Regions from separate parts of the Enterovibrio sp. FF113 genome, predicted to be linked through region 2. Evidence: riboswitches for the same ligand, from Rfam matches in the RefSeq annotation. Region 2 holds a riboswitch; the other holds the start of a gene.
The links. Region 2 has a riboswitch for cyclic di-GMP ahead of ACED36_RS12025 (TfoX/Sxy family DNA transformation protein). Riboswitches for the same ligand answer to the same signal wherever they lie in the genome.
Positions count from the first base shown of each region.

Region 1: linked by a shared signal. The riboswitch ahead of gbpA (N-acetylglucosamine-binding protein GbpA) and the one ahead of ACED36_RS12025 (TfoX/Sxy family DNA transformation protein) in region 2 are both predicted to bind cyclic di-GMP.

Region 1 covers NZ_JBGONO010000003.1:4,203-19,109, reverse strand. The annotation lists gene ACED36_RS03050 (efflux RND transporter periplasmic adaptor subunit) at 1-436, shown strand, start outside; gene ACED36_RS03045 (efflux RND transporter permease subunit) at 443-3,598, shown strand; gene rarD (EamA family transporter RarD) at 3,845-4,744, opposite strand; gene ACED36_RS03035 (alpha/beta fold hydrolase) at 5,048-6,340, opposite strand; gene ACED36_RS03030 (flagellar brake protein) at 6,398-7,099, opposite strand; gene ACED36_RS03025 (thiol-disulfide oxidoreductase DCC family protein) at 7,330-7,746, opposite strand; gene ACED36_RS03020 (LysE family translocator) at 7,853-8,485, shown strand; gene ACED36_RS03015 (NAD(P)H-dependent oxidoreductase) at 8,888-9,517, shown strand; gene ACED36_RS03010 (monovalent cation:proton antiporter-2 (CPA2) family protein) at 9,514-11,496, shown strand; gene ACED36_RS03005 (GNAT family N-acetyltransferase) at 11,496-11,975, shown strand; cyclic di-GMP riboswitch class I at 12,099-12,202, shown strand; gene gbpA (N-acetylglucosamine-binding protein GbpA) at 12,283-13,845, shown strand; gene ACED36_RS02995 (murein L,D-transpeptidase family protein) at 13,996-14,424, opposite strand; gene ACED36_RS02990 (hypothetical protein) at 14,671-14,907, opposite strand, start outside.
Region 2 covers NZ_JBGONO010000013.1:41,615-56,521, reverse strand. The annotation lists gene ACED36_RS12060 (2-hydroxyacid dehydrogenase) at 1-310, shown strand, start outside; gene ACED36_RS12055 (DUF2947 domain-containing protein) at 510-980, opposite strand; gene torR (two-component system response regulator TorR) at 1,005-1,718, opposite strand; gene torC (pentaheme c-type cytochrome TorC) at 2,113-3,294, shown strand; gene torA (trimethylamine-N-oxide reductase TorA) at 3,396-5,924, shown strand; gene torD (molecular chaperone TorD) at 6,017-6,664, shown strand; gene purR (HTH-type transcriptional repressor PurR) at 7,144-8,154, shown strand; cyclic di-GMP riboswitch class I at 8,468-8,562, shown strand; gene ACED36_RS12025 (TfoX/Sxy family DNA transformation protein) at 8,678-9,271, shown strand; gene lpdA (dihydrolipoyl dehydrogenase) at 10,524-12,701, shown strand; gene ACED36_RS12015 (ABC transporter substrate-binding protein) at 12,707-13,846, shown strand; gene ACED36_RS12010 (ABC transporter permease) at 13,887-14,907, shown strand, end outside.

The DNA.
Region 1 (14,907 bases), on a different contig from region 2:
CGAGGGCGGCGCAAAACGTGTTGAAGTGTTCCTAAGTATGGGTAATGGGTACGACTATGAGCATGCTGGTAAGTTGGACTACGTCGGTAACCGCATTGACGTTAACACGGGCACCATTGCGCTGCGCGCAAAATTCCCTAACCCGAGTTATCGCCTGCTTCCGGGGCAATATGTTGAAGTTATCGTCAAAGAAAAAGCCACCACGCCACACATTGTTGTGCCGCGTTTGTCGGTTCAGACCGACCTAGAAGGTGATTTCGTGATGGTACTGAAAGAAGGCAATGTCGCTGAGCGTCGTAACGTGAAGCTTGGCCCTCAAACGGAACAAGGTGTCATTGTATTAAGCGGCCTAGTAGAAGACGAGCAAGTGTTGACCAAAGGTTTGCAGCGTGTTCGAAATGGCATGACAGTTCGCCTTCAAGGCCAAGGGGCATAAGCTGATATGTTAAGTCGCTTTTTTATTAACCGCCCAAAATTTGCGCTGGTTATCTCCATCATTCTGACGCTCTCAGGTCTCATCGCATTGTTGAACCTGCCAGTCGCTGAATACCCTCGAATCAGTCCACCTTCTGTTAGTGTGACGGCGTTTTACGCAGGTGCCAGTGCTGAGGTGGTTGAGCAAGCCATCGCAGACCCGATAGAAACATCGGTCAATGGCGTGGAAAACATGATCTACATGTCTTCCAAAAGTGCTAATGATGGCTCTTACAGTTTAAACGTGACCTTTGATATCGGCACTGACCCTGATATGGCACAGGTCAACGTACAAAACCGTGTTGCACAAATAGAATCAAAGCTGCCGCAAGAAGTGCGTCAGATTGGTGTCACGGTGAAGAAGCGTTCGCCGGACTTGTTAATGGTACTGAACTTCTATGCGCCTGACGGCAAATACGATGAACAGTTTCTGGTTAACTACATCAACCTGAATGTCAAAGACCAAATTGCACGAGTCAAAGGCATCAGTGATGTCAATGTGCTTGGTGGTGGCGAATACTCGATGCGTGTTTGGCTTAACCCAGAAAAAATGGCCAATCTAGGCATCACCACGTCAGATGTGCGTTCTGTGCTTGCTGAGCAAAACGTTCAGGTTGCCGCGGGTGATATTGGCGCGCCGCCATTCAACAACGCACAAGAAATGACGTTCAAACTGGTGACACAAGGTCGCCTGAGCTCGGTGGATGAGTTTAAAGACGTGGTTGTTCGCGCAAATGCGGACGGCACCATGGTGTACCTGAAAGATATCGCTGATGTGTCCTTGGGCCGCAAGTCTTACTCGGGTAACGGCAATTTCCGCGAACAGCCTGCCTCTATCGTGATCTTGAACCTGCAATCTGACGCTAACGCGCTGGAAAGTGGGGGGATGGTCATGGAGCGTTTAGAACAGCTCTCTCAGAGCTTCCCTGAAGGGATGAGCTATGAGACCAGTTATGACACGACGCTGTTTGTCTCTGAGTCTATCAAAGGCGTCGTTGTCACGCTGATAGAAGCGATATTGCTGGTTATTGCGGTGACCTACCTTTTCCTTGGTAGTTTCCGTTCTACTTTGATCCCCGTTGTCGCGATCCCTGTGTCACTTGTGGGTACGTTTGCCATCATGTTGGCGGCGGGCTTTACCATCAACACCGTGACGCTGTTTGGTTTGATTTTGGCCATCGGTATTGTGGTGGATGATGCCATCTTGGTTATCGAAAACGTTGATACCAACATGGCAAAAGATCCGTCTTTGACGCCTCGCCAAGCGACATTGCTTGCGATGAAGGAAGTGACGGGTCCCATTATTACGTCGACGATGGTGTTGCTGGCCGTGTTCTTACCCGTGGCAATGTTGCCGGGTATTACCGGGATCATGTACCGCCAATTCGCATTGACGATATGTATTTCCGTTCTGATCTCGTCAATTAACGCACTGACCTTGTCACCTGCAATGTGCTCCCTTGTGCTCAAGCAAGGTAAAGACAATCACGCGCGTTGGTTTACGGCATTTAACCGTGGCTTAGAAAGCGTTACTAACAAATACGGCGCGATTGCAGGCTTCTTAGTCCGTAAAACTGCGGTGTTGGGTGTGCTATTTATCGTTGCAGTCAGTGCGGCAGGTTACTTTGCTACAACCACATCAACAGGGTTTGTACCGCAAGAAGATAAAGGTGTTCTGCTGATCAACGTTCAGCTACCGGATGCTGCTTCTTTGTCACGTACAGAGGAAGTGACCAGAAAGCTGAATGACATTGTGACCAGCGAACCGGGTGTTGAAGGGGCTACCGTTGCTAACGGCTACGCATTCTTGACGGGTGCTTCTGCATCAAACGGTGCGTCAATGTTTGTGAAATTGAAGGATTGGGAAACGCGTCAAGCACTTGATGGTGACCACTCCTCGTTTGACATTATTAACCGAATCAATGGGGCTGCTGCCATGCAGTTACCGGAAGCGATTGTGTTCACTATGGGTCCACCTGCTGTTCCGGGGATGGGACCGGCGTCTGGCTTCGAGTTTGTATTGGAAGATACGCTTGGCCGAAGTCGTGGTGATTTGGCCATGGTGTCACAACAGTTGATGGAAGCGGCTAACCAGCAGCCGGAAATTGCGAGTACGTTTAGTACGTTCCGCGCGAATGTTCCGCATTTCTACGTTGATATTGACCGTGAGAAAGCCAAGCAACTGGGTATTCCTCTGTCCGAAATTTTCACTACGCTTCAAGGCAACTTGGCGTCGATGTATGTGAATGATTTCAGTTTGTACGGCAAGAGCTACCGTGTGACGATTCAGGCTGATGCGGATTTCCGTAACGATTTGGATTCATTGAGTCGTTTCCATGTTCGCTCTAACTCGGGTGAAATGATCCCACTGGGTACTTTGATTGATATCGAGCAGGTGTTCGAACCGGATGTCGCATGGCGTTACAACATGTATCGTTCTGCTGTCATCCAAGGGTCACCTGCGCCAGGCTACTCGTCAGGTGATGCGATTGAAGCGATGGAACGTGTTGCGGCAGAACAACTGCCACAAGGTTACCAATATGAGTGGACGGGAATGGCCTATCAGGAGAAACAGGCAGGCAGTTTGGCGATCTATGCCTTTGGTCTTGCGCTGATCTTCATCTACCTGTTTATGGTGGCACAGTATGAAAGTTGGACGATTCCACTGGCGATCATTCTGGTGGTTCCGGTTGCAACCTTGGGTTCCTTCCTCGCTCTCGCTGCCACTGGCACACCGCTTAACTTGTACGCGCAAATTGGTCTGGTTCTGTTGATTGCGATGGCCGCTAAAAATGCCATTTTGATCGTTGAATTTGCTAAAAATGAGCGTGAACAGAATGAACACCCAATTAGTGACTCTGCAGTGATGGGCGGCAAGCTGCGTTTCCGCGCGGTGAACATGACGTCTTGGTCATTCATTCTCGGCATCATGCCGTTAGTCTTTGCGAGTGGGGCGGGTAACATCAGCCAGAACTCACTGGGTATATCACTGGCAGGTGGTTTGCTCTGCGTGTTGTTGGCGGGTACGTTCTTTATCCCTGGCTTCTTTGCCATTATCCAGCGACTGCGTGAGAAGTATCACGGCGGCTCCACTAAGTTGATTGAAGTGGAAGACGAAAAATAATCAAGCGAGCGCTATGACCGCCGAATGCGGCCAAGTTTGATATGAAAAAGGCATCCTCGGATGCCTTTTCTTTTTTGTTTTCATTTATACCAATTAGGATAAGTATTCAGTCATTCTTGCTGGTTAAAGTCGGCAATAGCTGTGTCAGAAATTTTATAATTGGAATAAAGAGTCACTGGGATTTCTTCCTTGCTCTTGACGATTGTTCCTGCGCAAAGTATGACCGCTTGCTTAACCCTATGGGGATTAGGTCTGTGGCAGGTTCGTTTTTGCTTTCACCTTTATCAGACCCTCTGTGATTGAAACAACCAACCCCAGCCAAATTAAACCAAAGCTCACGGCTTTAATGCTGTCGAATGTTTCATGGAAGATTAACACCGCGAGGAGAAACTGCAGGCTGGGTTCGATGTATTGCATGAGTCCAATCATCGACATTTTTGCGTGCTTCACGGCTTCTGAGAAGAAGAACAGCGGTGCGAGTGTGATTGGCGCTGCGCCAAGATAAAGCAGTAGCGTCGACATCTCGCTAGATACCGCGACACTGGTTCCTGTGGCCATTTTGTAGGCCATATATCCCGCTGCAAAAGGAAATAAAACGATGGCTTCGACGAATAGGCACGAAATAGCATCATATTTCACATAGCGTTTGCACCAGCCGTATAGTGCGAAAAATACCGCCATCAATACGGCTGCAACAGGCACTTCACCGTATTGCCACACCTGATAGCTCAACCCTAACGCACCAAAGACAACCGCGGCTTTTTGACCAAAGCTTAGCGTCTCTTTAAATGCCAAGACGCCAAGTGCGATAACCAGTAAGGGGTTAATGAAAAAGCCTAGGCTTGCATCTAACACTCGGTCGTTTGTCATCGCCCATGTAAAAGCACTCCAAGATATACACATCATGACCGATGCTAATGACGCGAAAGCAAAAGAGCGTTTGTCTGCGGTCAATGTTTGCCAATTAAGTGAGCGCCCGCGACGACTCTGCAAAATGATGAGTAAAAATGGTACGGATGCAGCGATACGCAAGGCGAGCAGTTCATCCATTGCCGCGTTAGGGAGAAGCTGATAATAGAGCGGCATCGCGCCCCATAACAGGAAGGCAATCGCCGCCATCACGTTACCAAAACGTGTCGGATTCATAGAATAGTACCTGGATGAAAAATAGTCAGAAGAAGCGGGATTTTATAGCGAGAATGGCAATTGTAAAGCATTTGATAGGAAGAAATAACGGTTTAAATCGAAGTGTGGTTACCAGGTCAAGTAATAGGACATTTATGCTTTTGATTTCTATATAAATATAATAAATAACAGGGATTTAGTCACCAATATTTAACATTGATATTGAAGTTTTTATACATAATTCTTCGTATGGGAACGGCTATTAGTAAGGTGGTTTTTTGCAGTTATGAAGCCGCATGAAAGGATCATGCGGCTAACGTGTATTTATGGGGTATTTTCGATTTCTTCTGCCATATCAATCAATCTACCCAATATACGTTCGCCGTCAGCGCGAAGGCCGTTATGTTCGTATTCGTTGGTGATCCAGGCGCGACTGTTAGGAATGTTTCGCAGTGTTTCGCGGGAATAATCCATCTCCACGTACATGTCGTCTGCGTATACCGCACAAGCGACGGGAACCATGTTCGCGTTGAGTGCGTCCACGTCATACAACGCAGGCCAATCCGATTTAGCGGCAAGCAATTCCGCCGCGCCTTTTAGTGGAACCAGATTTTGAAGTTGGTCAAACATCCACGGATATACCATTTCGCCCGTGAACAAAAATGGTGTTTCGGGTGAATAGTTAAATGCCGGAAACTCTGTATTGCGAACGCGATGGGCAGACCAATCAGAGGATTGATCTTGGTTGTAAATCGGTTCATGTAGGAAGGCATAAATAGGGTTGGTCTGATAGCTTTGTTCGGCCAACATCGCTTGTAAAAAGGCATAGCTGAGCGCCTTGCCGGTAGCGGTATTGACGAATGCGTCTTCGAGCAAATAATACATCGGCAAGTTTGCACCACTACGGCCAAGATTGATGCCAATTTGCTGGAATTGTTCCACAGTAAACGTCTGACCGTTCGGCAATTTAACGTCACTGGATGTTAAGTGAGTAGCGATCTCTTTGCAGCGTGTTTGGGCGCTTGGGAACTGTGCAAAGAAAGCCTCATTCTTGTCTAGCACGCGTTGATAGGTGGCACGGTAAACGTCATCGGCAGGGCGAGTTAACGAAGGTACACCACCTGTAATGTATACGCGGCTCAGGCTGTTTGGATAGAACGACAAATAAGTGAGTGCACAGAAACCGCCAAAGCTTTGACCTAAAATTGACCATGTTTTGATGCCGAACTGCTCACGAATGGCTTCTGCATCGCGAACAATATTGTCGGCGCGAAAATGTGAGATAAGTTCCGCTTGGTCACTCGAGGATAAGTCGGCAAGTGTCTGAAGTGTGAGTGGGGAACTGAGCCCCGTGCCACGTTGATCTAACAAGAGAACACGGTATTGTTGCAATGCACGCTTTAGCCAACCGCTCCGACCGTCTGGTCGCGGGGAAGGGAAGCCTGGGCCACCTTGAAAATACACCAGCCAAGGCAGGGAGCCTGCATCACGGTGATGCTCAACGACTTCTCGAGCAAAAACGCGAAGTGTTGTGCTGTTTTTGTCATCGTAATTTAGCGGTAAATCAAAGTGGTGTTGACGATAGACCAAGCCATCATCGATAAAGGTTTCTTGCATGACTTTTTCCTCTCGTCTTGGACGGTTTCATCACTGACTTTAGCGTCTCTCTGCTTGCTAAGAAACCGTGGAGACATGGCTTGTTGAATTTTCGGCATCTATCTCAGATGACATGATGAGCCTAGCAAGCGTATCACGTGCTTGATGGCTGCCTTCGTTGTTGAATTTGATGCCCAGTTGAATCCCTTCACCACTGCTGGTGACCGTCACTACTGTGCCTTCAAACATGATGGGCGTATCAAATAGCGCGTTGATGTTAAAACGCACTGACTCGCCAGGCTCGATAAATTGACTGTTCGACACTCTGATGGCGCATCCGCCCAAAGAGAAATCGGCAAGTTTTGCTAATGTGCCTCTGCCATTAATTTCGACCTGCACAATGCGAGATACGGTGTAGCGTGCAAATCTGCGCATGCGGTGAATGCCGACAGAATCTGGAATGGCAATCGCGAGCATCTTTTCGGGCCTGTGCATCACGCTAAGAATATGGGATTTGAACGCAAATATTTCGCCATAACGTGACGAAGAGATACCGCGCACAATGACTTGCCAGCCAGAAGGGTCGGACAGCAATTTACTCAGTTCAGGGTCGCTTGGTGTTTCAAGAAGCAGATACTTTCGATCACGATAGCCAATGAGGCGGGAGGACCCGCTAAAGGCTTTGATATTATCTTTGTATCTCAGTTCAAACGTGAGAGCAGTGCCAACGGGGATCGTTGGCAAAAAGGCCGCAGCCGAAAGTGTGTCGGTGGTTTTCATTCTGTTATACAAATCAACATATTGAATTGAGTCGCGAAATTAGAAATTGCGTTAATCATTTCTCAAATTTACGACACGTATTTTGGCAGGGATGGTGCGTCTAAATGAACAATTAGTCAATAGAATGATTGGCGGTATAATAGTGATGCATGTCAATGAAAGTGCCAGATTTACAGTAGCTCTGTGTTGTTGTTAATAGTTAATTACACTGGTGTGGCTTTTCAATCAACTTATGTTTTCGGTCTGTTTTTGTTTATCTCGCACCCCCCGCTAGCACAAGGTTCACAGCGTGACTTGCCTGTGAGCAACCATGAGATGCGATAACGGTTCTTGGCAAAAGTTAGATAGGCTTTATCTGCAAACCAACGAATGACAGGAAGGCGAAGTAAACCAATCCAACGTTTTCTACCCACCCGTTTCCAAGCCTGATGTGTCACGTCTAACCCTAGTAATACTCGGCCATCGTGAAATTTGCCATGCAAAATTTCACGTGCATCATCAGGGATAATATCTGGATAACGTTCGGTAAAATCAGACGCTAAAATGTCTTCAAAATGAAGTGAGCCATTCGTGTTTAAGGTGCGGAGTTGGTTCATCTCGGCCACACATAAAGGGCAACTTCCATCGTAGAAAAGTGTGAATAGCATTGTGCGTGTCCTAATCATGAGTTCTTCATTGATACGCAGTTGATTTATATTCGGATCGTCACCATACCAAACAGTTAGTTATTATCGGAAAAACGGAGCAATGTGAATGGAATTCTATCACGCGTTTATTACCCTGACTTTAGTCCATCTATTGGGGGCAGCGTCGCCAGGACCTGATTTTGTGATGGTTTCACAACAATCACTTGTGCATGGTCGCCGTGCAGGGTTGCTCGTTAGTCTTGGTATTGCGCTCGGCCTTTCTGTTCATATTATTTATTCATCTATTGGCCTCGCGACTGTGATCAGTGACTCTGCGATTGTCTTGTCGGTAATGAAGTATTTAGCCGCAGCTTATCTGATTTATCTCGGTGTGAAGGGTATTCGAAGTAAAGCAGCAGTAGGCGATGATGAGCAGTCTGTGCCAGTGAAAGCACGCTCCACGGCGAAGCTGATTTCGATGGGCTTTGTTTGTAATGCGTTAAACCCGAAAGCACCATTGTATTTTCTCTCTGTATTCACCTTGGTGGTTTCACCGGACATGCCCACCTTTGAGCTTTTCTTGCTGGGTATATGGATGATGTTTGTTCAATTGGCGTGGTTCAGTTCAGTGGCGCTTGTTCTGTCGAAACCGTCTGTCCAAGCCAAATTCAAACGTGTTGGGCATTGGGTAGACAGAGTATTAGGTTCGGTGATGTTAGCATTTGGTCTGAAACTACTGTTTACCAGTTCATCGAAATAGCGTGTGTGAAGATGACAGAAGAAAGCCCCGCTCGGGGCTTTTTTGATCGTGATAGAGCCTCTAAGAATGAAACTAAGTGAAGCATGGTCCCCAGCACAACACCATGTTCCACCTATGCTCATGAATGTTTTTCGACTTCTTCTTGAATGTCGTACTCAGATTCATCATGGGATGTCTTTATAGTATGGCCTAGTGACTCAAGTGCGATTGATGTGATTTCAACCAAGCGAGTGTTTAGTCTACCTTCTGAGATAGGGTATATGCTCACTCACTAATATTGCAGTACGTGGCAGGATTTTGGTATTTTAGGTTACTAATATTAACCAGTAATTATTTGGTTACCTGGTTGCAATGCGCTTGAAGCACTCATATTAGAGGCACCAATGTCAAAAAAGGACGTTTATGGCAGACAATAAAAAGAAAGTGCTGGTGTTATTTGCGCACCCGTCTCAACGACGATCGGAAGTGAATGCGCCGCTTTATAAAATCGCGCAGTCGGTCGAGGGAGCGACAGTGGTGGATCTCTATGCCGAATATCCGACCTTTCACATTGACATTGACCGCGAGCAAGCGCGTTTGCGTGAGCATGATGTGGTGCTCTTCCAATTTCCCCTTTATTGGTATTCAACGCCTGCCATCTTGAAAGAATGGCAAGATTTAGTGTTGGAATATGGTTTTGCTTATGGCTCGAGCGGCACCGCATTGCAGGGGAAATACTTCATGTGTGCCATTACCGCGGGTGGGAGTGAAGAAGCGTATAAAGCCGATGGGTTTAACCATTTCAAAATCCGTGAACTTCTCTATCCCCTTGAACAAATGGCAAACTTAACGGGCATGAATTATCTGGCGCCGTTTGCGATCTTTGGCTCACGAACCGCCGCAGAGGAAGGAAAAGTCGGCCAACATACTGCCGCTTATAAAAAATTACTGACTGCGTTGGTTGATGACAACCTAGACACGGATTTGCTTGCTGGTATTGAAAAAATAACAGCCCGCTCTATCGATGGCGCCATCAAGGAAGGAAAAGCATGACAGATTTATTCTTAAAGGCATTTATCTATTTAGTTGCTGCTGTCATTGCGGTGCCGATTGCCAAGCGTTTGGGTTTGGGCTCGGTTCTTGGGTATTTGATTGCCGGTGTGATTATTGGCCCTCTGACGGGGCTAGTGGGTTCGGAAACCAATACTATTCAGCACTTCGCAGAATTTGGTGTCGTGATGATGTTGTTCCTCGTAGGTTTAGAGCTTGAGCCGAAGATGCTCTGGGCAATGCGAAACCGCTTGATGGGATTGGGCGGCCTCCAAGTCGGTGTCACAACAGCGATAGTGATGGGGATTGCATTACTCTTTGAGCAACCTTGGACCATCGCGCTTGCCATTGGCTTAATCTTCGCGTTGTCTTCGACTGCTATTGTGCTGCAAACCTTTAATGAAAAGCGACTCACCAAAACAGAAGGCGGTCGAAATGCTTTTTCAGTGTTGCTGTTTCAAGATATTGCCGTGATACCGATGCTGGCGTTTATTCCGCTGTTGGCACTCCCTGAGTTGGTGGAAAAGGCAAAACATGCCGCCGCTTCCGCGTCTGAACACCATGAACAAATGAGCCTAGTCGCGGGATTGCCGGGTTGGGCCGTCGGTTTAGTGATCTTGGGCTCAATCGCAGGTGTCGTTGTAGGCGGGCACTATTTAAGCCGTCCGTTATTACGCTTTGTTGCCAGCTCTGGTCTTCGTGAGATATTTACCGCCACCGCGCTGATGCTCGTGATTGGTATTGCCGCACTGATGAGTTTGATAGGCCTTTCACCAGCACTAGGTACGTTTTTGGCGGGTGTCGTATTGGCCAACAGTGAATTTCGTCATGAGTTGGAATCAAACATTGAACCGTTTAAAGGACTGCTGCTGGGCTTGTTCTTTATTACTGTTGGGGCGGGCATCAACTTTGGCATCTTGTTTGAAGATCTGTTTGTCATTATTGGCCTGACAATCGGACTCATGGTATTGAAAGCCATCGTGCTGCTTTTGTTGACTTTTATATTCAAGATCAAAGGCTCAGCTCGTTGGTTATTTGCACTGAGCCTCGCCCAAGCGGGTGAGTTCGGGTTTGTGTTACTAAGTTTCTCAATGCAAAACAATGTATTGCCTGCTGAAACTGCGCAGTTACTGTCGCTGGTAGTAGCAATTTCTATGTTTCTCACACCCGGTTTATTTATTCTTTATGACAACGTCATTTTGCCGCGTTACGAGAAAGTGTCTAATAACCGCGAAGCCGATGTGATTGATGAGCAAGGGTCGGTGATTATTGCGGGTGTTGGCCGTTTTGGGCAGGTAGTGAATCGTTTGCTGACGGGTAATGGGGTGAAGACCGTCGTGCTTGATCACGAAGCCACGCAAGTAGAAAACCTGCGCCAAATTAACATCAAAAGCTATTTTGGTGATGCCACTCGACCCGATCTATTGCATACAGCAGGTATCGAAGAATCGGCGTTGTTGGTGGTCGCCATGGATAACGAAGAAACCACCACCGAGCTTGTTGAGTACGTGAAACACACCTATCCCCATGTGAAAGTGCTCGCTCGTGCCTTTGACCGTGGGCATGCGTATAAGCTTCGCCATGCGGGGGCGGATTTTGTGATCAAAGAAACCTACCACTCTGCACTGGAAATGGGCGCAGAAGCGCTGCGTACGCTTGGCTCACATCCCTTTTTGGTTGAGCAGCAAAAAGCGATGTTTAACCAAATTGAGAAACAGAGTTCTGAAAAACTCTATCAAAGTTGGTTAGGCGGCGAAGAATCACAAACCTACGATAACCATTACCAACATCTGTTTATTGAGCTAGAAGAAACCATTCGAGAAGCGATGGATACGGATAGGATGGATAAACATGCTCTCACCGAGCGCGAGTGGACGCCGCCACCAAAGGGTTACTTAGATGAATTTGGTGCGCCTCCTTCGGATGACCAGCCTAATGAACCGCTGAATGACGCGTCGGACGAACAGGAGAAACCCGCTTAATGTTGCTTGTGCCCTTTGAAGCAGCAGATGCACCACAACTTTGCGGTTGGATACCAAACGCCAGAGACAATTACCTATGGGGGGGCCCGGCGTTTGAATTTCCAATCACGGTTGAGCAGGTCGCAGCGCACTTAGCGAAACCCGAAGTGCGCCCTTTTCTCTTTCGTCATCAGGGTGAAGCAGTCGGGTACATTGAGCTTTATCGAGTATCTGCCACTGAATACCGCCTATGTCGGGTGCTGATCGCCGCTGAAAATAGCCGTGGGCAAGGCTGGGGCAAAGCGATGGTGTCAATGGCACTGGATGTTGCCTTTGAAGAGCCTAAAATTACGACAGTTAGCTTGGCCGTGTTTGAGTGCAATCAGATCGCAGTCGCTTGCTACACCGCCCTGGGGTTCGACTTACTACAAGAAGAGACCAAAACGCGTGAGTTTCAAGAAGAAACATGGACGTTACTGAGAATGCAAAAGCGGCGTTAGGTGATAAAGCGTACTATCAATGCATGCCCTGTGTGACCCTCCTTCCATTAAGGCTCTTGCCACCTCCGCGCCCCCTATATTTCTGTTGAATATCAAGCTATTCAGAATACGATGCGCGCGTTCCACAATTATCGGCAAACTGTTTGAAAAAACAGGACGCAAAGCCTCCGGTCTAAGAGTGTTCTCTGCTTAATGTAGAGAACAATGATGATAGCGGGGTTGCCATTTTCGAGATTGAAAATGTCTGCTTTTCGCGTCTGTCCGTGCTGTGGGTGAATAACAATAAAAACACGCAGGAAGTACATACATGCTCAAGCTTCACACCTCTATTTTGTCTGTTACCGCCGCGCTTTTCAGCGCGAGCGTGATGTCTCATGGTTATATTAGCGCCGTTGATGATGGCTTAGCTGGCCGTGCGGCAATGTGTAAATACACCTCTGAAACGGGTGAGAAAAATACTGATTGTGGTCAAGTTCAGTGGGAGCCACAAAGTGTGGAAGGGCCGGAGGGTTTCCCAGAACTTGGCCCCGAAGACGGCAAACTGGCCAGCGCGGGATTGATCCAGTTTTCAGCGTTAGATGAGCAGACCGCTTCACGCTGGATCAAACGCTCGATTGTGGCCGGTCAGAATGATTTTGAGTGGACGTTCACGGCAAACCATGTGACGCGCACTTGGAAGTACTACATCACTCAACCTGATTGGAACGTGAATCAGCCGCTGGCTCGCGCTGCATTAGATTTGAATCCGTTTTGTGTGATTGAAGGCAACATGCAAAAGCCGCCAAAGACCATGGTTCACTCGTGTAATGTGCCTGCTCGTGAAGGTTACCATGTCATTTTGGCTGTTTGGGATGTGGGTGATACTGCCGCAGCGTTTTATAACGCCATCGATGTGCAATTTGACGGCGAGCAGCCAGAGCAACCTAATTGGTCTCAACATGGGCAAATTAATCCTGGTATTAACCTGGCAACAGGGGATGCGGTATTTACCCGTGTGTTTGACAACGAAGGCGAGCGCCCAGAGCTGTCAACGCGTCTGATCATTGAGAGCGAAAAAGCCGGTGTGGCAAACACCTGGTCATTCGATCTTGCGGCAAAAATTAATCAGGCTAATAACGTTATTAAAGCGGGTGTGCGTGACAGCAATGGCAATTTTATCCCCGTTTACGGTGCTAATCCGATCTACTTGAAGAAAGACAGTGGACTAGCACGTGTAGAAGTTGGCTATGACATTGCATCACCTGAGCCGGATTACGGCGTGATCATTGATGGCGTGGCATCCGAATACATGATTTCAGAAGACGGGATTGATCTCGATTTCACCGTCACGGCTGCTGGTGACATTACGGTTGAAATGACCGTTTACAATCACGCACAAGAAGCATTAGCTTACGAAAAGTTGTCGTTGGAAGATGGCGTGTCTGAAAACGTGAATCTACAACTGACGAAAATTAGCGCCGGTCACCATATGCTGGTTTCTCGCGTGAAAGACAGTGAAGGAAATTTGGTTGAACAGCAAACCATAGACTTTCACCTGATTGAAAAAATCGACCAGTGTGGCACTGATCCTGAGGCAATGAACCACCCAGCATGGGAGGAAAATACCACCTACACAGGCGGCGAAAAAGTAGGCTTCAATGGTTTAGTGTGGGAAGCAAAATACTGGATTCAGGGAGCAGCACCAGAAAGCAGCGATGCGTGGAAATTGATCAGTACCTTGCCAGTGGCCTGGACATCAGGCAAAGCGTATTTAACTGGCGAGCAGGTGCTGTTTGGAGGCAACTTGTATCAGGCTAAATGGTGGGTAAACAGCAGCCCAGCATCAGCACCAGAAGCATGGACGAACAAAGGCCCGTTTGCTTGTGAATAACAACAGACATTGTTGATAGCATAATAAATCAAATGACAAGCCTGATGCGAAGCAACGCATCGGGCTTTTTTTGGACTGTTTGGGTACAAACAAAGGTCGACAATGTCTCTGATTTCACGTGATCTGAGTGAAAGCTTTAAGCAGAATGGCTTACCATTCAATTGTTATCGGCGTGCCTACTGAGACCATGCTCAGAAACTCATCCATCTGCTCGTTGGCAATCGCAATACAACCATCTGTCCAATCCTCACCTCGACTAAGGCTAGGGTGCGGGCCTGCTTCGTTTTTCTGACCATGAATCATGATTTGACCGCCAGGGCTCACGCCCAATAATTCAGCGCGCGCGAGATCTCGTGTGTTGGGATAATTGATGCGGATAGAGCGATAAAAGCGGGATTTCTCGTTAATGAAGTCAAGGGTATAACTGCCTTCCGGCGTGCGTTTGTCGCCTTCACGTAGTTTGTGACCTTTCGGGTTGGCACCAAGTGCAATGGGATACCATTTGACGATTTTATCACCTTGGATCAGATACATTTTACGGGCAGATTTATCCACTTTGACCAAATCAATGTCAACCATACTGTTCGTCGCTTGAGCGGGTAAGGCAAGGATAGTGGGCAGTAAAAACCACCATGAAGATTTGATAAGGCCTCGTATCACCGCTTTCCCCTTCATGACAGCCAATGGTGAAAAATTCCGTTTCATAACATCCCTGAACTTTTTCCTACGAATATTAAGTATTACCACTTAATCGCAGTAAATACCCAATTTGGTGGGGAAATTACCACAGGTCAGTAATTCAAGGCCTGCCCTGTGGCGATGTTATTACTCGGACATCACGTCAATGCAGTGATCCCAAGTATTTTGAGAAACATTAAGGTGAGAGGTTGACCTGCTGTCATAGACAGCATCGATGACCTCATAAGGTCGTGTCGGTTTATAGCTGGCGAATGCCATGTACGCCTCTAATTTGGGCGCGCCGCTTTGTTTGAAATCATAAGCGCCGCCCGCAACCACGGCTTTTTGCGCACAAAACCTGGCGATATCCAACCGTTGTGACGG
Region 2 (14,907 bases):
CATTAACACAAGCCGCGGGGGGTTATTGAACTCTAAAGACGCCATTGACGCATTGAAAAGCCGAAGAATTGGTTTTCTAGGCATAGATGTGTACGAAAATGAACAGGATCTGTTTTTTGAAGACAAGTCGAATGACGTGATTCAGGATGATATCTTTCGGCGTCTCTCTGCCTGCCACAATGTGCTTTTTACGGGACATCAAGCTTTTTTAACGGAAGAGGCCTTGGGTAATATTGCAGAAACCACGTTGTCGAACTTGGCGTATTTCGAGCGCGGCGAACTATCTGGGAATGAAATTATTACGCTTTAAACCGCTTCCCTGACCACTCTATTTGTCGCTCACCAAGATGCTAAGCACAAAAAAAGCAGAAGCCTCGTTGCTTCTGCTTTTTTCTGTTTAGCGCTATGCACTTCTAAGCACCGCTATTCATCTACATTCACCTGTGTTTTCTGTCACAGTAACAACAGTCGACATAGACAATGTGTAAATGGGAAAAGCTGACTAGCAACTAAGGTCTGTTACCAAGTTTCACAATGCCATTTTGTTCAAACATCGCCACTTGTTTATTCTTACGTCCAATCAACAAGGGTTTGTCATCGTAGAACAGGAAGTTCTTCCAATATTTCTTAAACACACTCCAGCGCGTTTCGATGACGTTATTTTTTTCATAGCAAAAATAAACCACCACATTGTCTTCCCAAGGGAAATGCGCAAGAAACTCTTCAGGGAGTTCCGCTTCATCTTCCCATGGTGCCTGCCAGTTCACGCTGCTTTCCCACACACTTTGTGTCGCCGCCCAATCGCCTTTGCCAAAATGATCGGGGGTTGGGCTCTCGGTGCTCACGAAATCTCGCCACAGTTGCGCGCCACGCGCTTCCGTCATCGGTTTAATTTCCGCGTAGTCTTCTTCCGCAACAGGCATCGACTGATGAGTGAAAATCCACTTACGTTTGTATTCTTCAAAGGGAATGTAATTCATAGCTCTCTCGGATCGCAGAGACGTTTATCGCCCTGCGAACATGTAACCTTCACCATGCACAGTAATAAACAACTGTGGTTTCTTGGGTTCTGCTTCTATTTTGTTTCTTAGACGCCGAACCAGCACATCAACGGTTCTGTCGTTCGGCGCATCAACGCGATGGCTAATAAGGTTCAAAATACGCTCGCGGCTCAATACCCGATTTGGGTTAGCAGTAAACGCCACCAGCATTTCATATTCGGCCTTGGTTAACTTGACCGTATCGTCTTCTCTGCTGAGAGCACGGCGTTCAATGTCGAAGGTCCAACCGCTGAAGTTAACGATTTTATCATTTTCTGGCGGCAAACTCTCGACAAGCATTGCAGTATTGCTGCGAGATATACGCCAAAGCAAATTCCTCACCCGTACCAATAGCTCTCTGAGCTCTAACGGTTTGGTGCAGTAGTCATCCGCGCCCATTTCTAGGCCGACGATACGATCGATGCTATCGGTGCGCGCAGTGATCAAAATAATGCCCACATCGGATTTACTACGAAGATCTCGCGTTAACATCAATCCGTCTTCACCCGGCAAGTTGATGTCCAAAAGGACAAGGTCAACGTGCCGTTCATTCATAATCTTATGCATTTCCTTGCCGTCAGCGGCCTGACTGACACTATATCCTTGTTTTTCGAAGTATCCGCCCACCATAGTGCGGGTAACCACTTCGTCATCTACGACCAGTATGTGATAACTCAATGCAGCCCTGTTCACAAATCGTCATGAAGGCCGGCACTGTACCAGCAAAGGTAACCCTAAAATTGATTTATCTCATGGTTGTTGCATATTTTTTAGATCGCAATCAGCACAGGATTAACAGTCGGTGATTAATTTTTTGCGAGTTACCCACCATATTCTGCATATTTAGCGGATTTAGAAGCACATAACACTCGCATCACTACACTTTTCAGCCGCCTGTTCACATCCTTTCATAATACGAATAAACCCGTTCATTTTGGTGCGTAACCATATTCACATCCAATCGTTACTATGCGCCACTCGAAATAACGCATCAAAACACGTAGATAAAGTGCGCAGGCTGGGTTTCCGAACACGTTTCAGGGAATGGCCCATCACTAACTACAAGAACATTATGGGTGTATCCATTTTTATGAAAAAGCTATTGCAAAAGCTGATGAAGCCGAGTCGCAAGTATCCAATCATTGCGCTGGTTCTGGTCGGTGCCGTCATTGCGGTCGCAGGTGTGGTCACGATGAACAAAACCTTTGAGGTGTTCTCTACCACGGAATTTTGTACGTCATGTCACACCATGCAGCAGAACTACGAAGAATATAAACAATCTGTCCATTTCAGCAATGCGAAAGGTATTCGCGCTGAGTGTGTTGACTGCCACCAGCCAAAAGATTTCGCCGGCAAAGTCATGCGTAAAATGGGCGCAGTGACAGACCTATATCACCACTTTATCACTGGCAAAATCGATACCCCTGAACAGTTTGAAGAGCATCGCCTCGAACTTGCCCAGAAAGTCTGGGATCGCATGGCAGACGAGAACTACAAAACCTGTACGACTTGTCACTCTTACGACGCAATGGATCACAGCAAGCAATCGGTTAAAGCGATGCAAGAGATGATCCCTGCTGCAAAAGAAAACATGGCGTGTGTTGAGTGTCACAAGGGTATTGCCCATGAACTGCCAAACATGGCAGGCGGTTTCCGTAAGACATTCGAAACACTTGCAGCCTCTGCTATTGCCCCTGCTGGTGCGACGAAGCTTTACTCGCTGGAAGAGAAGAGCCTGTTCGCCACCGCCGATGCCAATGGCAAAGTGGAAGGTCAACTGCTGCCTGCTTCTGAAGTTGATGTCGTTGGCGAAGAAGGCGACATGCTGAAAGTGCGCATTCAAGGTTGGATCGAAACCAACGGTAAAGGCCGCGTCATGACCGAGTACATGGGTAAACGTGTATTCAAAGCGACCATTCGTGGTGACGTGAAAACGACTGAAACCGTGATTTCAGAAGAAGTTGATGCAGCAACCAATATTGCTTGGAAGCAAGTTGCGGTGAATGCCTACATCACCAAAGACGGCATGTTAGAGAGCATTGATCCTGTTTGGGACTATGCATCTGAAATGTACTCCTCTTCTTGTAACTCTTGCCACGCAGCACCAGCACCAGGCCACTTCACAGCGAATGGCTGGATTTCGAGCCTGAAAGCGATGAGCGCGTATTACCGCTTGAGCAAAACCGAAGAGCGTACTCTGCTGAAATATCTGCAGAACCACGGTAGCGACACCGGCGGTGCTGGCGCGCACTAATCGGTAAGGACTGTCCGCGAACAAGTCCGTAATCAAGAACAAATAATGGACAGGTGTTTTGACACCTGTCCAACCAACTTTTAAAGAATAAGGATTCCTACATGGCGACTGAAAAACTACAAGGCATTACCCGCCGTCGTTTTCTCTCTGGCATGTTAACCGCCAGTGCGGGTGCTGTTATCGGCGGTAGCCTATTAGCACCGCGTTCAGCAATGGCCGCAACTGACGTAAAAACCACGTTCACTGGCGACGTGATACACGGTTCTCACTGGGGTGCATTCCGCGCCAAAGTAGAAAACGGCATCTGGATTGACACCGTACCGTTTGAGCACGACCCACACCCAACCGCAATGCTTAACGCGGTTCGCGAAGTGGTCTACAACCCTTCTCGCGTGAAGTACCCAATGGTACGCATCGATTGGCTGAAGCACGGCTGGAAATCAGACACGACACAACGCGGTGACAACCGTTTCGTCCGTGTGCCATGGTCTCAGGCTCTTGATTTCTTCCATCATGAGCTTGAGCGTGTTCAGAACACCTATGGCCCTAGCGCACTGTACGCGGGTAATACTGGCTGGCAATCAGTCGGTAAACTGAACGTTGCGGGCACCATGATGCACCGTGGTATTGGCCTGCATGGCACCTTCTTAGCGAAAATGGGTGACTACTCAACGGGTTCGGCGCAAGTTGTTCTACCTTACGTTGCTGGCGCAATGGAAGTTTACGAGCAGCAAACATCGTGGCCTGTCGTTCTGGAAAACGCGAAAACTATCGTGATCTGGGGCAATGACCCGGTTAAGAACCTGCAAGTTGGCTGGCAGATCCCAGACCACAGCGTTTACGGTTACTACCAGCAACTGGCTGAAAAAGTGAAAGCAGGCGAAATCAACGTTATCCACGTTGACCCTGTGAAAACCTCTTCATACAAATACTTCGGTGGCAAGCAGATTGCGGTTAACCCACAAACTGACGTGCCTCTGATGTTAGCAATAGCGCACACCCTGTATACCGAGAAGCTGCACGATGAGCAGTTCTTGGCTGACTACACCACAGGTTTCGACAAGTTCCTGCCTTACCTATTGGGTGAGAAAGACGGCGTGGCGAAAACCCCAGAATGGGCAGAGAAAATCTGTGGCATTCAAGCTGATGAAATCCGCGAACTCGCGCGCATCATGGCAAGTGGTCGTACACAGATCATGGCGGGTTGGTGTTTGCAGCGCATGCAGCACGGTGAGCAATATGCATGGATGATCGTCGTTGTGTCGGCAATGCTGGGACAAATTGGTCTACCTGGTGGTGGTTTCGGTTTCGGCTGGCACTATAACGATGCAGGTACCGTGACTTCAGCTGGCCCGCTAATGTCTGGCTTCAACTCAGTAACAGGCGTTGAACCTATCCACAACGGTAGCTACAACGGTTACTCAAGTTTCATCCCGATTGCGCGCATTGTTGACTGCCTTGAAAACCCAGGCGATACCATTGATTTCAATGGTCAAAAAGTCAAATTCCCGCACATCAAGATGGCCATTTCTTGTGGTAGTAACCTGTTCCACCAGCACCAAGATCGTAACCGAATGATCAAGGCATGGCGTAACTTGGAAACCTACGTGTCTATTGACCATCAGTGGACTGCGAGCTGCCGTTTTGCTGATATCGTTCTGCCTGCAACGACAACTTACGAACGTAACGACATCGAGTCATTCGGTAACCACTCGAACAAAGGCATTATTGCGATGAAACAAATCGTAGAGCCAATGTTTGAAGCGAAAGACGATTTCGATATCTTCCGCGAGCTGTGCACCCGTTTTGATCGCGAAGAAGCGTTCACTGGCGGCAAAACCAAAATGGAATGGATCGAAGAGATCTATAACGGTGCACGTCTGCAAGGCCGTGGTATTGGCGTTCGCATGCCTAACTTCGTTAAATTCTGGGAAGAAGAACAATTTATTGCCTTCCCTCAAGGTACCGAGTGGGTTCGTCACCAAGCATTCCGTAATGAACCTGATCTTGAGCCACTGGGCACAGCATCAGGTCTGATCGAAATCTACTGTAAGACAATCGCAGACATGGGTTACGACGACTGTCAGGGTCACCCTATGTGGTTCGAAAAAGTTGAGCGTAGCCATGGCGGTCCTAAGTCAAAGAGCTACCCGCTGCACATGCAAAGCTGTCACCCTAACTACCGTCTGCACTCGCAATTGTGTTCGTCAGACGCGTTCCGTGACACTTACGCAGTCGCGGGTCGTGAGCCTTGCTACATCAACTCTGCTGACGCAAAAGCACGTGGCATTGTTTCTGGTGATGTGGTTCGTGTATTCAACGAACGTGGTCAGGTCCTTGCGGGCGCAGTCGTGACTGACGACTATAAAGCTGGCGTATGTCGTATTGAAGAAGGTGCTTGGTATGCGCCACTTGAAGGCGGCAAGCCGGGTACACTTTGTACTTACGGCGATCCAAACGTACTGACTGTAGACATCGGCACCTCTAAGTTAGCGCAAGCAACCTCTGCGCATACAGCACTGGTTGAGATTGAGAAGCACACAGGTAACATACCTGCTGTTACTGGCTTCAGCGGCCCAATCAACGTTGACGGCGTTAACCCACTGTTCCCGGCGATGGATATCGCATAAGAGACAGTATGAAGAAAAGGGCAGCTTAGCTGCCCTTTTTTGCTCTATGTTAGATAGACTTAAAGTGCTTTTTTTCAACTAACGGAATGACAATGCAAGAATTTATTGCCATTAACGAACAACGTGCAGAATTTTACTGGTGGATGTCTTCCCTTTTCGCCAGTGAATTAACGCAAGATGATTTGAATAATTACCACGGCAGCAACATGGATAACTATTTTTCCGCGTTAGCCATGACCGAGGAATTGAAAGCACCGATCGTTGAATTTCGCAACGCGCTTGCCGCGCTAAAGCTCCGCGAAGATGCACAACTCGAGCTAGCCGCTGATTTCTGTGGTTTATTCCTCAGTACACCAAAAACAGGCGCATTGCCTTATGCGTCTATTTATATTGGTGAAACCGGTCTGTTGAACGATAAGCCCGCGCAAGAGATGGGTCAATGGATGGAAAAGTACGGCATTGCTCAACGTAAAGATTTCAATGAACCGTTTGACCATCTTGCGGTTGTGCTTGATTTCATAGGGAACTTGGTCATTCTTGCCAACAAAGAAACCGAAGAAGACCAACAAGAATCCATGATGCAAGAACAGCAAGTATTTTTGGAAACCATGGTCATGCCGTGGCTAGGTAGTTTCCAAAAATCGCTAAACCAGTTTGATCAATTCGGTTTTTATAAAGCCGCGGGTGCATTGCTCACTGCATTTATCACACTGGATCTTTTGTTCCTTAAAGGCGAATAAAAAGGTGCCTATCTATACCCAAACAAATTCTCGCTAAACAAGCATCTTGAAGTGTTTGGTTATGATAAATGAAGCCGGGCAAGCCCGGTTTTTTCTTTTTTTGAGCTTGGAAAACAGAAAAAACCCGCTATTTCGCAAGCTTGATACGCATCAAGCTTACGCGAGTCGCTTCAATTGAATAATTGCGGGCGCGGTCATGAGCCAGTAAACTGTGAACGCAAGCGATTGGCATTGAGAAATTTCTGTAACATTACAAACGCCTCGTCATAGTGCCGCCGCAGCGTTCCCCCCTTCTCCCACACTTGATGGAAAGCAAGTTGCTGGCAGTGTCGATGAAACCTCGACGACAAGGGGATGAGAGTCCGTCTCTCCGCCTATAGAAAGAACGAATCCATTACGCCGCTTAGCATAGCGGCGTAAACATGTTGAGCAGCCTCTATTTCTCAAGCTGCTAATGAAAACGATAAGAAGATTACCCAATGGCAACAATTAAAGATGTCGCACGCATGGCTGGTGTATCTACGACAACCGTTTCACACGTGATCAATAAAACACGCTTTGTCGCAGAAAACACAACCAAGAAAGTATGGGCCGCAGTCGACGACTTAAACTATGCACCGAGTGCAGTTGCGCGCAGCTTGAAATGTAACTCAACGCGCACGATTGGCATGCTGGTCACCAAATCTACCAATCCGTTCTTTGCGGAAGTTGTACATGGGGTAGAAGAATACTGCTACAAAGAAGGCTACACGCTTATCTTGTGTAACACCGAAGGTAACTTAGCGAAGCAACGCGACTACCTGCGCATGTTGGCAGAAAAACGCGTAGATGGCCTGTTGGTGATGTGCTCTGACTTGAATGAAGAACTTCTTATTCTATTAGAGAAAAAGAAAGATCTGCCGATGGTTGTGATGGATTGGGGCACGCAACATGTCAACACCGACTGCATTCAAGATAATGCCGAACTCGGTGGCTATATCGCGACCAAGTACTTTGTAGACAACGGCCATACCAAAATCGGCTGTATTTCAGGTCAGTTAGATAAACTCACCTGTCAGACGCGCTTGGCAGGCTTTAGAACTGCGTTGGCAGAAGCTGGCATTGAAGAAAATCCGAACTGGATTGTAGAAGCCGATTTTGAGTGTGACTCCGCAGTTGAAGCGGCAAAAGCATTATTGGCCCAAGAAGACCGCCCAACGGCTGTTTTTTGCTTTAATGACATCATGGCACTGGCTGCAATCAGTACCTTCCGTCAGGCCGGGTTAGACATTCCTAACGACATTTCTGTTATTGGCTACGATAACATTGATCTAGCCGCATTTTTCTCACCACCGTTGACGACAATTCATCAGCCGAAAAATCGACTGGGTAAAACTGCAATCAAACTATTATTGGAACGTCTCGCCAATAAAGAGAACGAACAGCAGATTTTTGTTATGCAACCAGAGCTCATCATTCGCAGTTCGGTGAAAAATCTTAACGCCGAGTAAAATACACGCTCTCGCGGTACTTCTCTAAAAGCCCGACCACTTTTTTTTGGTTGGGCTTTTTTATTAACTGGCAAGTTTTCCGACTGACTCAACCTCATTATTGCGACTCACCTCTTAAAGGGTAAATTGCCTAGTTTTCTAGTGCTACCCTTAAACCCAGATATAAAGTAGTCATCTTGGTCAAAAATACTTCAATTACAAAGACAACCGGATATTATCAATCACATCAATAAGATTCTATCTGAACCAAGATCACACTTTATGAGACCAGCAATAACGACAAAATGATGCGATTCAGTTAAGCTAAAACCCGTCAAGAAAAAGGCAAACCATCGCGAAAGCGTGGGACGCAAAGCTTCCGGCCTCACAACACTGATTTTATGTGTTGGTGGTAGCGGAGCTACCGATGACGTTAGCATTCACATACCGGATATTTCTGGTTCGTTGACAATTCTCTGAATTAGCTTTGCTACGTTGCTCCTTGACCATTCATCCAGGAACGTATTGATTGAGAATTAGTCACATGGATAAACCAACGCTAAAAAACACACTGAAGTTCTTCGAATGTCTTGGCAAAATCAAATCCCGCTCTATGTTTGGTGGGTTTGGTGTATTTTGCGATGAGACAATGTTCGCACTGGTTGTTAATGATCAGCTTCACCTTCGTGCTGGTCAAACGAATGAAGCTGAATTCAAACATCTGGCGATGAGCCCTTACGTCTACAAAAAACGCGGCTTCCCTGTTGTGACTAAATACTATGCTGTGCCTGAAAATTGGTGGGTAAAATCTGACGAGTTAATGGCCTATGCCACGACAGCACTCACCATTGCCAGAGACGATCAGCAAGAAAAAAAGACGGCGGCGCCAACGCGTATCAAAGATCTGCCAAACTTGCGACTCGCCACAGAGCGAATGCTAAAAAAAGCAGGTATCGATTCTGTCGAACAGTTGCAAACACAGGGCGCCGTGAAAGCTTATCGAGCTTTGCAGAAATCACACCAAGATACGCTTAGCCTTGAACTACTTTGGGCACTGGAAGGCGCGATAGAAGGTAAACACTGGTCAGTGATTACGCCTCAACGCCGTGACGAACTTTTGCAAACCTTGCACCAGTAACGCCTCAAACCCAGCTTTCATCCAGTCAGTACAACACTCTTTTTTGAGATTGTTCTGACTGGTCTAGATATCCATTTTCTCAGTTTTAATTGTCACCAGTACCCTATCAACGCCAACCTAATCGCACTCCATACTGTATTCACAGTCAAAACATGACACTTCCTACTGCATTTTTACGACAATAAGGTTCACTAAACCGAAAATAACATCATGTTCCATTGCTTATTGGCTGCGGGACAAGCTATGTTTTCAGTCAAAAATACTCAAATTTCTTCAGATCTGTATTAAACCGCCAAAAAACCTCAAAAACACCATTAATGTGACATATGTCACAGTGATGACAACAAATGCACTCAGTTGATTATCAATTGTTCGAAATTTGAACTAAGCCAAAAAGACAAGATAGATGAATGGCAACAATGAGATGCATTACAGCAAGCCGTTTCCCGATCAAATAGACAGAATATTTCGAGACCATTTTCGCAAATGGCCTAGACGATTCAAGTGGGCAGTATTTTTTTGCTTCTTATTGCCGATCTCGTTTTATGCAGCCCTTGAACAGGGTATGTTTGCCCCTTCATTTTTAACGATCTTGGTCATTGTCTTCTTTGGCATTAACGCGACCGTTGTTATATGGGGTTTAAAAATGAACAGTTTCGCGCAGCGATATTGGCACAGGAACTACCATATCGGTGGTGCAACTACCCTAGCCATTGTTCCTTTGTCTTTGCTTATTGTTCAGTATTCTAAGTACTGCCTCTAGTTTGTGGTTTCTCCACGCCTACGACTGCGCCTTTCAGACTGTCGTGACGGCCATTCTTTAAATCAACAATAAATCACCGCTACAACTCGAAAATTCCACCAACATGCATTCGTTATCGTCATACCCATTCCTAAAGTTAAATCATTAATATTCATCAAATTACCGTACACTCCCTTCTGGCCGAGCAACCTAAAAATGCCCTTAGCATCGAAAAATTTGATGAAGCATGTAATTAATTTCTCTGCCCTCAGGTCTTTATCACCAAGCAAAATTACGGAACGGCCGGACACTTGTGTGTCACGTGTTGTCGATTTTCGCAAGAAGCTTGTCGGGTCACAGAGTCGGTAAATAATTGTATTAATTCATTGAGATAATACGTTTTTTCTTAATCCAGTTTTAAACTTTTGCCATAGTTAACACAGTGACTAATTTCACAGAGTACGAACATTCCTGACGGTGTTGAACAACGTTATTACGAAAGGATTTCAAATGAACAAACAGAAGTTGAGCATTATCTTTGTCATTGCCGCCATATTTGTAACTTGGTTTGCTTTTGATCTGGGTGCACTTTTTACACTCGACAATGCCAAAGCTCAGCATGAAGCATTGAAAGACTCCATTTCACAGAATTTCCTCACAGCCAGTTTGGTTTACTTCCTGGTGTATATCACCATGACTGCCCTTTCTCTTCCCGGTGCCGCAATCGCAACACTACTCGGTGCGGCTTTGTTTGGGTTTTGGTGGGCATTACTGCTGGTTTCTTTCGCCAGCTCGATTGGCGCAACACTCGCGTTTTTGGTAAGCCGTTTCTTATTGAAAGACTCTATTCAAAACAAGTTTGGCAACAAGCTTTCGACCATTAACGAAGGCATCAAAAATGATGGTCCTTTCTACTTGCTGACACTTCGTTTAATTCCTGTCTTTCCGTTTTTCATTATCAACCTGCTGATGGGCTTAACGCCAATCCGCACGCTAACGTTTTACGTTGTGAGCCAAATCGGCATGTTGCCGGGTACAGCGGTTTACATCAACGCCGGTACGCAATTGGCACAAATTGATTCATTGAGCGGCATTGTGTCTCCCGGTGTGTTGCTGTCGTTAGTGCTGCTCGGTTTATTCCCAATTATTGCAAAGGTCATTATGAACTTTATCCAAAAACGCCGTGTGTACGCGAAATGGCAAAAGCCCGTCACCTTTGACCGCAACCTGATTGCCATTGGCGCGGGTGCTGGCGGTTTGGTCACGACCTATATCGGCGCGGCAGTGAAAGCCAAAGTCACCTTGATTGAAAAACACAAAATGGGCGGCGACTGTTTAAACACGGGTTGTGTCCCATCCAAAGCCCTGATCCGCGCGGGACACTCTGTGCACGAAATCAACCGCGCCAAAGAGTTTGGGGTGAATGCGGGTGAGCCGACGGTCGATTTCAAACAAGTGATGGGTCGAGTACATCAAGTGATCGCTGATATCGAGCCTCATGACTCCGTAGAGCGTTATTCAAAGCTTGGTGTGGAGTGTATTCAAGGTGAAGCGAAAATCCTCTCTCCGTGGGAAGTAGAGGTAAACGGAGAACGCTTGACCACAAGAAACATTGTTATCGCAACGGGGGCTCGCCCTCTCGTTCCGGGCATCCCAGGCTTACAAGAGGTGAACTATTTGACCTCTGATAACGTGTGGGAGCTACAAGAACTGCCTAAGAAACTCTTGGTACTCGGCGGTGGACCTATCGGTGCGGAGCTGGCACAAAGCTTCTCTCGCTTCGGTTCGAACGTCACCTTGGTAGAAATGGCTGACCAACTGCTTATTCGTGAAGACGCGGACGCCGCAGCGTTAGTCGTTAAAGGTCTAACGGAAGATGGTGTAAATATTCTTCTTGGGCACAAAGCGACCCGCTTTGAGAAAGATGGCGACACGCAACGTGCTTATCTTGATAAGAACGGAGAAGAAGTCGTCGTTGAATTTGATCATGTTATGCTCGCTCTTGGTCGCGTTGCAAATACCAAAGGCTTTGGCCTTGAAGACATCGGTGTTGAACTTACCGAGCGCGGTACCGTCAAGGTGAATGATTATCTGCAAACCAATTACCCCAACATTTTTGCGGTGGGTGATGTTGCAGGCCCATTCCAGCTGACTCACGCTGCGGGTCACCAAGCATGGTATGCCGCAGTGAATGCTCTGTTCGGTGACTTTAAGAAATTTAAGGCCGATTACTCTGTCATGCCAGCCGCCACCTACACCGCCCCCGAAGTGGCACGTGTTGGTATTAATGAAAAAGAAGCCATTGCCCAAGGGATTGACTACGAGATTGCCCACTACGGCATTGACGATTTGGATCGCGCCATTGCTGATGGTGAAGACCATGGTTTTATTAAGGTCATCACCCCCAAAGGCAAAGACAAGATTCTCGGCGCGACCATTGTCGGCTCACATGCTGGGGACTTGCTCGCAGAATTTACCCTTGCGATGCGACATGGCCTCGGTTTGAATAAAATTCTTGGTACGGTTCACCCCTATCCAACCATGAGTGAAGCGACGAAATACACGGCAGGTGTTTGGAAGCAAAACAATGCGCCGCAGGGTTTGCTTGTTTGGGTAGAGAAATTTCACGCTTGGATGCGTAATGAGTCAAAAAACAATGGCTCACAACCAATCAAAAAGGAAGATTAAGCACAATGAACTTTACATCAATCGTCACTGCATGTGCGCTCGCTTTTAGTTCGGTCAGCATGGCTGCTGACCCGTCTAACTGGGAACAGATTGAGAAAGATGCCATGGGGCAAACGGTTTACTTTAATGCTTGGGGTGGCAGCCAAGAAATCAATGCCTACCTGCGCTGGGCAAATGAAGAGCTTGAAAGCCGTTACGGTGTCACTATTCAACATGTTAAAGTGTCCGACATAGCAGAAACCGTCAATCGCTTAGTCGCAGAAAAAGCCGCAGGTAAAACCGAAGGCGGCAGTGTCGATATGGTTTGGCTCAACGGTGAGAACTTCAAATCTATGAAAGCAAACGGTCTGTTGTTTGGACCGTTTACAGAGCAGCTTCCTAATTGGCGAATTGTCGATAAATCGCTTCCTGTAAAAGAAGACTTCACAGAACCCACAGAAGGCCTTGAAGCACCATGGGGTGTGGGTCAATTAGTGTTTATTCATGATGAGAAAACACTGGCGAACCCACCAACATCATTTGTGGAAATGCTCAGTTTGGCGAAAGCTAACCCTGGCAAAGTCTCCTACCCGAAGCCACCGCAATTCCACGGTACAAGCTTTTTAAAAGCCGCGCTGCTTGAGTTAGCCACTGACACTACACCGCTTTATCAACCGGTTGATGAAGCCCAGTTTAGGACCGTCACAGCGCCACTTTGGGCGTATTTGGATGAGTTACATGCGGTTGCGTGGAGAAATGGCAAACAATTCCCTGCTGGCAGCACAGAAACCATGCAATTGCTTGATGATGGTGAATTACTGTTAGCCATTACCTTCAACCCGAACGCGGCAGAGACGGCGGTTAAAAACGGTACCCTCGCGCCATCAGCAAAAACCTTTGCCTTTGATAGCGGCGCACTGTCGAACATTCACTTTATGGGTATTCCATGGAATGCCAATGCCAAAGAAGGCGCACTGGTTGCGATTAACTTCTTGATGAGTGAAGAAGCACAGTCTCGCAAAGCGAACAGTGACATCTGGGGCGATCCAGCGGTTGTTTCGCTAACCAGCGTTGGCAGCAAGCCACTGTTCAAGTCTCAGCCTGAACCGCACCCAAGCTGGCAAGTCGCGCTAGAAAAAGCATGGCTTGAGCGTTACGGCCAGTAACGATAATGTACCAAACATTATCAATTGGTAAGGGGTAGACATGTTACGTCTGCTGTATCTGATGACGCTGACAGTGTGTTGTTTACCCTTAATTCCGGGGCTGGGTGGCGTGTTGCTTTCTGCCACCAGCTACCTTCCCGTTTTAGGGTTAACCGAACCCAATCTTGATGGCTGGTATGCCATGATGGCTTGGCCGGGTAGCGGAAAAGCCCTGCAACTCACGCTTTTTACAGGCGTAACCGCTACCTTGTTAGCGGTACTGATTACCTTTCTGATATTGCAGCGTTGCTGGGGAACATCAGGATGGAGCCGAATAGAAAAATGGCTCTCGCCTCTGCTTGCCATGCCCCACGTCGCTTTTGCCATTGGCTTTGCCCTCACCTTCGCCCCTTCTGGTTGGTTATTTCGTTTCTTCGCACTGTTTACGCAAGAAACAACGCCCTACACATGGTCCTTGGTGCAAGACAGCAACGGTATTGGGCTAGTGATAGCCCTTGCGATAAAAGAGACGCCCTTCTTGCTGTTAATGAGCTTGTCGGTACTACGCCAAATGCAGGTTGATCGCTTACTCGCAGCGTCGCAAAGTTTAGGCTACAACCGAAGCGCAGCGTGGCTAAAAGTGGTATTGCCTCAATGGCTACCCAAAATGCGCTTCCCGATCTACGCTGTGCTGGCTTACGGCTTGTCGGTGGTTGATGTTGCCATGATCCTTGGCCCTTCTTCACCGTCTACGTTCGCTGTGTTGGTGTGGCAGTGGTTCAATGACCCTGACCTACTAGAACTCCCCCGCGCAGCCGCAGGGGCGATTACGCTGTTTATATTGTGCTTTGGTACACTGTCGATATATCGACTGCTAGAGTTCATATTGATTTGCGGCTGGCAAAACTGGCAATTTAGCGGCAGCAAAATGTTTCATCTTCCCGGTAAACATTTGTTCAAGCTGGTCGCGGTACTGCCCTTTTTGATGATCCCTATTTTGTTGGTGTGGTCTTTTGCATTGCGCTGGCGCTTTCCGGATAGTTGGCCGACACGTCTTAGCACGCGCTTTTGGGAACAAGAAT